Regions from separate parts of the Rossellomorea sp. DA94 genome, predicted to be linked through region 1. Evidence: riboswitches for the same ligand, from Rfam matches in the RefSeq annotation. Region 1 holds a riboswitch; each other region holds the start of a gene.
What was found. Region 1 has a riboswitch for cyclic di-GMP ahead of P8596_RS01250 (EAL domain-containing protein). Riboswitches for the same ligand answer to the same signal wherever they lie in the genome.
Positions count from the first base shown of each region.

Region 2: another riboswitch for cyclic di-GMP. It lies ahead of P8596_RS22670 (hypothetical protein); the one in region 1 lies ahead of P8596_RS01250 (EAL domain-containing protein).
Region 3: another riboswitch for cyclic di-GMP. It lies ahead of P8596_RS21145 (hypothetical protein); the one in region 1 lies ahead of P8596_RS01250 (EAL domain-containing protein).

Region 1 is NZ_CP122397.1:220,325-223,602, reverse strand. Features, by position in the region: gene P8596_RS01255 (ABC transporter permease subunit) at 1-607, opposite strand, end outside; gene P8596_RS01250 (EAL domain-containing protein) at 738-1,448, opposite strand; cyclic di-GMP riboswitch class II at 1,522-1,602, opposite strand; gene P8596_RS01245 (DNA-3-methyladenine glycosylase) at 1,707-2,291, opposite strand; gene P8596_RS01240 (DUF4097 domain-containing protein) at 2,519-3,278, shown strand, end outside.
Region 2 is NZ_CP122397.1:4,400,002-4,403,279, reverse strand. Features, by position in the region: gene P8596_RS22675 (efflux RND transporter periplasmic adaptor subunit) at 1-444, opposite strand, end outside; gene P8596_RS22670 (hypothetical protein) at 468-1,133, opposite strand; cyclic di-GMP riboswitch class I at 1,396-1,467, opposite strand; gene P8596_RS22665 (hypothetical protein) at 1,665-1,826, shown strand; gene P8596_RS22660 (helix-turn-helix domain-containing protein) at 1,977-2,390, opposite strand; gene P8596_RS22655 (hypothetical protein) at 2,587-2,775, shown strand; gene P8596_RS22650 (REP-associated tyrosine transposase) at 2,923-3,278, shown strand, end outside.
Region 3 is NZ_CP122397.1:4,068,923-4,072,200, reverse strand. Features, by position in the region: gene ftsX (permease-like cell division protein FtsX) at 1-62, shown strand, start outside; gene P8596_RS21150 (murein hydrolase activator EnvC family protein) at 102-1,460, shown strand; cyclic di-GMP riboswitch class I at 1,632-1,720, shown strand; gene P8596_RS21145 (hypothetical protein) at 1,725-2,084, shown strand; gene P8596_RS21140 (class I SAM-dependent methyltransferase) at 2,295-2,873, shown strand; gene P8596_RS21135 (hypothetical protein) at 2,889-3,278, shown strand, end outside.

The sequences.
Region 1 (3,278 bases):
CTTTCGACATCCCCTTACTCTGGGCAAATTCAATGTGAGGCTTCAATAACTCTTCTTCCATAATGAAAATGAGGATCCGGAAAAAAGAGATCATCGGGATGATCGACAGCGTAATCATCGGGGCAAGAAAGATCTTCTCCTCCCCGAACTCGGTAAAATTCATCAGTTCCACACCGAAATATTTAAATACATAGACAATCATCAACTGGAGCATGAACGCAAACATTAAATCAGGCACCGTCTCCAAGAGATTCAATGCTTTCTTAAGAACCGATGTGATCGGTCGGGGTAAAAAGACGGTGAAAACGGTAAGAATAAAGGCAATACCAAGCCCTATGCCCAATGCTCCCCCAATAATCTGCAGTGAATACAGGTATGGTCCCCAAAGCATATCGAGGAAATTGACGGTAATCCCTTTATATGAATAACTCCAATTGGCCCCATCCATGAAAACAAAGATGAACTTGATGAACTCCTCCAAGTAGCCAACAACATTATACAGCCCTCTTTCCTTGAACACTTCCGGGGCAATACTCACGGCCAGGATCCCAATTAGACCGAGAATATAATAAAAGATGAACCTGATTGGAAACTTGAGATATTTCATATATTGAATCCCCTTTTATTCTCTTTTTCCTCAGTTTAATAGAAATGTTAAAATTTTTCAATTTTATTTCAAATCTGACAATTCGGTAACAAAAAGAGTGACCCCGCTATGTCAGAGTCACTCTCACCGTCTAAGCCAATAACCGGCTCGGCTTTCCTAAATAAAAGCCCTGTCCAATCGTTATCCCGATTTCCCTTGCCACCTGCATATCCTGTTTTGTTTCGATCCCCTCTAACACAATCAACGTATCACTGCCGTAGAATTGGCTGAAAAAAGAGAGGAACCGCTGTTTCTTTTCATCCTGTGCCAAATTCATGGCGAAATAGCGGTCAAGCTTGATGATTTCCGGTTCATATTCAATGGATTTCTTGATGGAAGACGTCCCCTGCCCGAAATCATCAATCGCATACCAGACACCATATTGCTTCAGTTCCTTCAAAGACTCTTTCAACAACGGATTCTGCCAAAGCTCTTCCGCACTGGACTCATTAATTTCAAGCACAAGACGGCCCTTCATGTCAGAATGGCGGTCCATAAGATCGGAAAAATAGGTGTGAAAGCTCGGGTGCAAAATCGTGGTGATATAAATATTGAGAAACAGTTTACAGTCCCCGATCCCGTTTTCCGAAAAACTTTCAAGTGCCTTTGAAATGGACAACGTATCCAGTTTGTACAAGATATTGGCCTTCATGGCCGATTGAAATACACTTTCGGGATTTTCATTATACTTATTTCGCAAAAGACCCTCATAAGCATAGAGGGTTCGATGTTCACCCATATCATATAATGGCTGAAAATCATGGTAGATAAAGTCGTCTTGGAAAATAGTAAAGATGTTCATAGGACCCCTATACTCTCTCTTTAGTTTTTGGTCTTACCCACAAAAAAAACCACACAAAAACGCATTATCCGCGTTCGCATGTGGTCGGTTGCGCTACTGGCTCCCCTAAATGTAAGCGCCCATCTATCATTTAGGTTCAAAGCCCCCAGTCGAATGGTCAGCTTATAAAGATATTTGTCTTATAAGAAAAATATACCACATAACTAGTACTTATGGGGTGTATTTTCCATAAATTATTTGAAAATTCATAAAGAAAGACTATCTTGAAACAAATGGATTGCCACTAACCCAGAATCTCCATGGATAATCCCTGGCTTCCCCTGTGTTATCAATCCCAATTCGTTTCCCGGCGGAAATGTTTTCAGGTTGATACCCTTCTGTAATCATGAGCGGCGGTTGTAAATAACTCCCCCCATAATCCTCCATGGTAATGCCCAGAGCCTTCGTCAACTTTCCCGGCCCATTGGTCCAATTCTTCTTCACATGACCGGGGCGCCTCGCTTCCATAAGCTCCTGTCCATGAAGAGGCTCTACGGCTCTGATGAGGATCGCTTCAGGCTTCTCCCTTTCTCCGCTCACTACGTTTACGAGGCAGTGAGTATGCATGACGTATGTATAAATGCGGCCAGCTTCATGGAACATCACTTCCGTCCGCTTTGTGCGCCTGTTTCCGTAACTGTGGGCGGCCCTGTCGATCGGCCCCATATAGGCTTCTGTTTCTACAATATAACCTGAAGCGATCCCTTCTTCGGTTTCTTTCACTAACACGCACCCCAACAGAGCTTTGGCAAGCTCCAGCGTCGGCTGCTCGTAAAAGGTTGGGGGCATAGGTGTTCCTTCCATGATTTCACTTCCTTATCTGCATTGTCTAATCTATTTGTACCCTACCTTTGCCTATTTAAATCAAGCATCCACGATTGTAGTAGATTCCACGCCTCGATATTTCAATTCCGGCAACCCTACGCCTCTGGTCCCATTCAAAAATAATCCTATGGCTCATTGTCGTAGTCTCTCCACTGCATTAAAATAAATGTATCAATTGGAAAATCAAACCAAAGCGAGGGATTGAAATGAAAAACGCATTTGCCGTCATGATTGCACTGCTTGCATTGGGGACGCTCTATGTCATCCTAAATGACAATACATCACTGTTTGCAAAAGAAAGTCAGTCAGGAGAACGGATTGAAGTCACGAATAATATCAAACATATCGACCTGGACTTGGAAAACAGCGACACAGAAGTCATACCAACTGACAAGAATGAAGTACAGGTCGATATAGAGGGAAAAGGGACAATGACATTGGCGGTGAACGGAGATACGATTGACGTAGCGGTCAAGCATAAATGGTATCAATGGATTGGATTCAACCGCAAATCAAACGTTACGGTCTATGTTCCGAAAGAATATAGTAACAGCATGGAAATCGATATTGGCGCCGGCAATTTTGTGATGGCTGGAGAATCTGATTCAAAGAAATGGAAGCTCGATGAACTGTCCATTGACATGGGATCTGGGAATATGCAGCTTAAAAACATCGAGACAAATGTGTTCGAACATGATGGCTCTTCAGGGGACCTGGTCGCAAGCGGTCTCACTACAAAGGATGGAAGAGTGGATATCAGTTCGGGGGATGTAGAATTATCAAACTTTGAAGGTCCCCTTGAAGGCGACTTATCCTCAGGGGAATTAACGGTTACCATGGACTCCTTAAAGGGAGACATGACATTCGATGTCAGCTCAGGGGGAGTGGAGCTTGATCTACCGGAGAAAGCAAGCTTTAAACTGAAGGGGCAGGCGAGCAGCGGAGATATCTCCTGCAATCTTCCTC
Region 2 (3,278 bases), 450 kb from region 1:
GATGGGAATTTCTTTATCATCTGTAGACCCTGATGGGAGGGATGATTCAAGTCGCTTCAGGTCGGAAATATTGTTTTCGATGCTGTCGATTTCGTCTTCGAGTTGATCAGCTTCTGATTCCAATACGCTTTTTTGCTGAGATTGATCGGTTACTTCATATTCATAGAGGGGTGTTCCGGATTTGACCTGATCCCCTTCTTTGACGAGGAACTTTTTGAAGGAACCGAATTCATCGTTAAAATAGATGTAATTTTCTTCTTCGGAAGCGACGACTCCTGCTTTCGGCATTTCTTTGGCGAGAGCCCCTTTGTTAACGGGTTCCCATACGGCGACACGGACTTCCCGGTCGACTTTACTGTCCGCTTTTTCGATGAGATATGTATTGGCACCTATAAAAAGGAGCGAGACAGTGAGGGTGGTATAGAATATGCTTCGTTTGTTCATGATTGTTCACAGCCTTTAAATAGTTAGATTAGAGTGGATAAATTCAGGAATGCAAGAGATGCAGTAGCAGCCCAGAATAGTAGATTCGTTAACAAAATCACGAGCCAGATGAGCCAGTTTTTTTGTTGGGTGAGCTTTTTGACACCTTTGTATTGAATATAGAAAACCCATATCTTAAATAGGGAGAAACAGCCCAGGAAATAGATGACCCATGGTTTATCGGTTAAGTATTGAGCGATTACTCCGAGTGATAGGGGCGATGAGAACCAATCAAGTGAAAGGAAAATGGATAAAGGAATGTACGTTAGTCTTTCAATTAATAAAATGATAAGAACTAAGCTTTGCGTGATAACAAGCTTGCGATATTCACCTTCGTCTGAAATGGTCCAGAATATCAGAGCTGGTACAAACAGAATTACAGCCGCATATAATATTCCAGAAATGATTCTTCCTAATAGAAACAAGAACTTTTCCATCTCAAATGTGAAGGGCGAAAGTTTCGTCAGTTCCTTTGAAAGAGGATCCATTCCGATTCCAAAGGAAGAAATGAGGCCAAAGACAAGGGCTGACAATAGAAAGATAAGGAGAATTTTTTGTTTATATCCTCTTAATACTTCCATTACCTTTAATTGATAAAAGAAGTAGGATGGTTGTCTTAATCCCCTGATGAGTTTAACTTCTTTATGCATAAATGGTTGCCTCCAACTAGTTTAGATTACTCCTCTTATTCTATCGAAAAACCCCGAAAGTTTCCATAAATTGTAGAATGAAAATTTATAAAATTAAAAAAGCGCCTCAAGACGCTTTTACATGTTGTACGTTAAAAATGTTGTGCCCGCAATAAGCGCGACAGTAAAAACAAATAAACTTATGTACATCCACATTTTTCGAGCTTTCTTCTTTACTACTATTTCTTCCGGTGTCAAAAACGACAAAATAATTCCTCCTTGGTTTGGTAGCTGACTGTGATAGCCCCTTTAGCTTTGGCGTCATCACCTTTCGATGATTTTGCCACTTTTCATGGCCATACCACTATTATATCGACAAAAAGGTAGAGAAGTTGAATAGTTATATAGTCATATTTTAAGACAATTCTCATAAATTTCATCTTCCATTTAGTGGTTTTTTCTGGTAATATAGCATAAAATTGATGTTTGAAATGCCGTCTAATAGTGTAATAAAGTGATATAAACTGTTTAATGATGTAGGAGGTTGTCATTTTGAAAAGAAATGTGAACGGTGATCAGCATATTCTGAATGTGATCCAAAAAGCGTTCGACAAAGGTCAACAAGGAAACATGGACACCAACACCATGATCCACTGGCTCAAACAAGAACTTCAATCAGGATACACCATAGATACAAATCAAAAAGCGCTCTAGACCCCAATATCGGGTATCTAGGCGCTTTTTTTGGTAGGTGACCTCACCAGATAGAGGGACGGACCTCACTTTTATGAGTAGATAGGAACGGAAACCCCGGTATAACAGGGTTTAAGTTGCGGATAGTGAGGTCCGTCCCTCCCAAGGATTCTACCATCCCTTCATTGTCTGATAGAAGTGGTTCACGTGGGCGATGAATTTTTCTTTGCGCTTGTCTGTGAAGTAGGAGAGGGATGAAAGGGTTCGTTTGAATTTGGGGTGTTCCCCGAGGGTTTTCAGGATTTCTTTTGTTTCTCCGTCTTCAAAGGTTTCTCTCAGAATCATGGGGTCGTGGCTCTGTCCAAGGCCGTCGCTTTCCTCACCTAACATGATCCGGTTCATTTCATAGGTCGGGATTTTATAGACTTCCTTAAAGGTAAGCAGCATCTTGTAGGGGATGTCCCTTTCACCATTTTCGTAGTTTGATAGTGCGTCCTGGCTGATGTTCAGGCGAAGGGCAGCTTCTCTCTGGGTAAGCTCGAATACATCATTGCGATAATGCTGTAATTCTACATGTAAATCCATTGTTTTCACCGACTATCCCTTTTTTCTTCAAGATAAAGCTTTTATGTTCATGTATTAGGAAATTACACGTTTTGAAATCGTTATTTTGATTACGATTCAAGGTAATTTGGAAAAGGTATACAAAATTACAGGAAAACGTATTAAAATGTAAATATAATTGTAATTTTGTCGAATTGGGGGAAAAGGTGGAGATAGAGTGGGGGAACAACCAAAAGGAAGAGTGGCCAGTCTTTCAACAAGGGGAGAAAAGAAAGTCATCACATGGATCCAGATGAAACCGGAGTCGAATTTGATATTCAGTACGAAACATCATGGCAAACAGCGAATCATCTACTACACACACAGAAGCATCACCAATCTTGACTACGACAGAAGAGAGAGATAGGAAGAGGGACGGACCTCGCTACCCGTTTCATTTACAGAGATTTGTGAATGAATAGAGGTCCGTCCCTCAATAAAAAAGAGGATTTTACGCATTTGTGTCGAATAGGTAAAGTGTAAGATTAGGAGATTTAAGAAAAGGAGTGATGTTATGGTTCGAACGCCTCGGAATTGGAGTCCGGGAACGACGTATCATGTGACGGCGAGGGGGAACCGGAAGCAGGATCTGTTTCATGATGATGAAGACCGTAAGAAGTATGTAAGGTATTTGCAGGAAACGAAAGATAAGGACCCATTTACCATCCACGCCTACTGTTTGATGTCCAACCACATTCATCTGCTGATCGAAACCCACGATGTTCCACTGGAGAAAATCATCCGAATCCTTCACACCCGCTACGCCGTTTATTTCAACAAGAAATATGATTATGTCGGGCATGTGTTCCAAGGGAGGTATGGATCGACCAAGATCGATACGCCATCCTATTTTATTAAAGCGAGCAGATA
Region 3 (3,278 bases), 780 kb from region 1:
TGGGTTGCCTGATCGGGGCTTGGGGAAGCTTTATGTCTGTGCGTAAATTCTTAAAAGTGTAAAATTTGATAGGTTGATAGAAGCTGAAAGGAGCATGCCGCTTGAACAAGAAGTATTTCATATCATTATCTATTGCAGCAGCATTAACAATCGGAAGTCTACCAACGTTAGCAACCACTGCTAGCGCTAACTCCTCCGTGGAGGACTTGAAGAAACAGCAGGACGACGTTTCATCTAAAAAAGAAGAGATCAATGGCAAGATTAGTGAAAAAAATTCTCAAATCGACCAAACGATCAATAAACAAAAAGACCTTGAATCACAGATTGCCGAAATCAGTACGAAATTAAAAGATACAGAAACGAAGATTGCCGAAAAAACAAAAGAAATTGATGAAACAACAGCAAAGATCAATAAACTTAAAGCGGATATTGAAGAGTTAAAGAAGAAGATTGAAGAGCGTAATGAACTTCTGAAGGAACGTGCTCGTGCCATTCAGGAAAAAGGCGGCTCTGCCAATTACCTAGACGTACTACTAGGAGCGGAAAGCTTCGGAGACTTCATCAACCGTGTCACAGCAGTGAATACCATTGTAAGTGCAGACAAAAAGATCATGGACGAACAGAAACGTGATCAAGAGGAATTAGAGAAGAAGCAAGCGGAAGTGGAAAAGGAGCTTGCTGATCTAGAATCGTCTAAAGCAAACTTGGAATCGTTGAAGAAAGACCTTGATAGTCAAAAGGCTAAAAAAGCTGAATTATTTAAGCAGCTGGAAGCTCAACAGGCTTCATTAAAAGTAGAAAAAGCCGATCTTGAGAAAGAGTCCGATGAACTTTCAAAAATGGAACATCAGCTTGAAGGTGAAATCCAGGCTGAGCAAGCACGTCTGGCAGAATTAGCCCGTCAGCGTGAAATCGAACGTAAGCGCCAGGCAGAAGCGGAAGCGGCGAAGCGTGCAGCAGCACAACAGCAGGCGACAGCAAGCAGCAGCGGCGGGTCTTCATCAGCATCAGTAGCTCCTGAAGAAACAGCTCCAAGTGCCCCTGTAAGTGCAGGAGCATGGACAGCACCAGCACGTGGAACAATCACAACCAACTTTGGTTGGGATGTCTTAAATGGTGAGCGACGTTTCCACTACGGTACAGACATTGCGGCACGTGGAAGTGTTCCAATCTCTGCAGCAGCAGATGGTTATGTCATCAAGAGCCATTACAGCTCAAGCTACGGTAACGTAGTGTACATCACTCACTCTATTAACGGTCAAATGTTTACCACTGTGTATGCCCACATGTCTTCTTCATTAGTGAGCACTGGACAAGCAGTAAATAAAGGTGACAAAATCGGTTACATGGGTAACACAGGTTACTCTTTCGGACAGCATTTACACTTTGAACTATACAGAGGTTCATGGAGTGCGTCACACGCTAATGCTGTTAACCCACGTCAATATATTAACTTTTAAGTTTTAAAAGTCCCTCTTCTATTTTGAAGGGGGACTTTTTTGAGTGAAGGCGGAGGAACTCTTTCTTCCAACTACTTGTAAAGATTGTTAACTGGTAAATCAACAACTTGTTTACGAAAGACTGTTTTCATATCCTTATTTTTCTAGTATAATGGCAATATTCAAGTGATTTTTCGAAAAAGGCAAACTAATTGAAAGATTAGGACGCAAAACCACGGGTCTACCATTTTTATTAAAATAATGATCGCCGGGTTACCGAAAACAATGGAAGCAATGAATACTAATTCGAATCTTTTTCTAGTATCATTCAGCCTGCCTTTTTGGTGGGCTTTTTCTCTGGGAATGTTCGTTTTTGTTGGATTTGAATCTGTACGAAGGATGATGATGTTGGAGTTAGCAGATATAAAAAGACAATTAAGAAGTTTCTGCAGAAGAAATCGCACAGCATTGAAGTACACTCATATTGGTGAGTACTCTGCGGAAGAAGTGTGTGAGATGTTTATTGAATGTGTCGGAATCGAAGAGATACAAAAGATTCTACATGACATTGACATTATCAATCAACGCGGTGGAGATACCGTCAAATACTTCATGCTCATCCTCGAAGGATTGAGAGCTGCTTAAGATTTAGATTCCTTCACAGGGGAGCATATTTTCACGTCGTATACGAAAGGATCCTTCAGAGAGGGATCCTTTTTTGCCGGGAAAAGAGCACTATCACCGTCTGTAATCATGACGGTAAGGGATACACTATGAGTAAATCACTTGCCTGAATGATGGAAATTTAAGATACTAATACATAATAGGGTATATATTTCGAACGGAGGAAACGTCATGACCGGACACTTATTCGAACATCACAAAGCTTCAAAGCTGCTTGACCCGGAACGACAAGAGCTTGTACCAGTGGATAATGTATTAAAGTTGCTTCAATTGAGGAAGGAGGATATCGTTGCCGATCTAGGCTGCGGGAATGGCTATCTAACCCTTCCGATTGCCAAAGAGGTGGAGACGAAGGTCCAGGCGGTAGACCTGCAGCAGGAGATGCTTGAGTACCTTAAACATCGTGCTGGGGAAGAAAACATAGATAATATCGTGTATGTAAAGTCGTCTCTTGAATACCTTAGCTTTAACAAAAGTACATTGGATAGGGCCGTTTCTGCCTTCGTCTTACATGAAGTGCCGGACCTGATCAAAGTCTTTCAGGATCTTCACGATATGCTGAAGGACGATGGAATCTGGTTGATTCTTGATTGGGAAGCGGTGGAATCGGAAATGGGTCCTCCTTTAGAAGAACGTATACCATCTGAGGAACTTGAACGTCAGCTCAATTCAGGAGGATTCAAGACAACAGTGGGGCATCTGCATCCTTCTGTATACTATATCGTTGTGAGAAAAAACACTTCTTTATGAAAGGTGTAGAACTGAATGGATGAAAGATGGTACACCGTAGGCTCTCTTACTTTCCCATCAATCTGGGGAGCGATCATCGCCTCGTTCATTTTGACCTTTCTTTTCCTCTACTTCTGGAATCGAAAGGCTAGCGACTGGTATTCAAATGGAGTTTTTTACTGCTTGGTCATCTGGAAGCTGAGTGTCATTCTCGTTGATTTTCAAAATGTCATTGAACATCCCATTACGATCCTTTATTTCAATGGTGGAATGTGGGGGTATTGGTTAGGCTTGCTGACAGTGCTTTTATTCATTTTCGTTAAAAGGGTGGATAGGACGTCTCACCTGGTCATTGCCTGGATGAGCACAGTCGTTTTCTTTGAACTTATCTTTCATTTGCTCCAATTTGATATTCTTGCAGGGGTA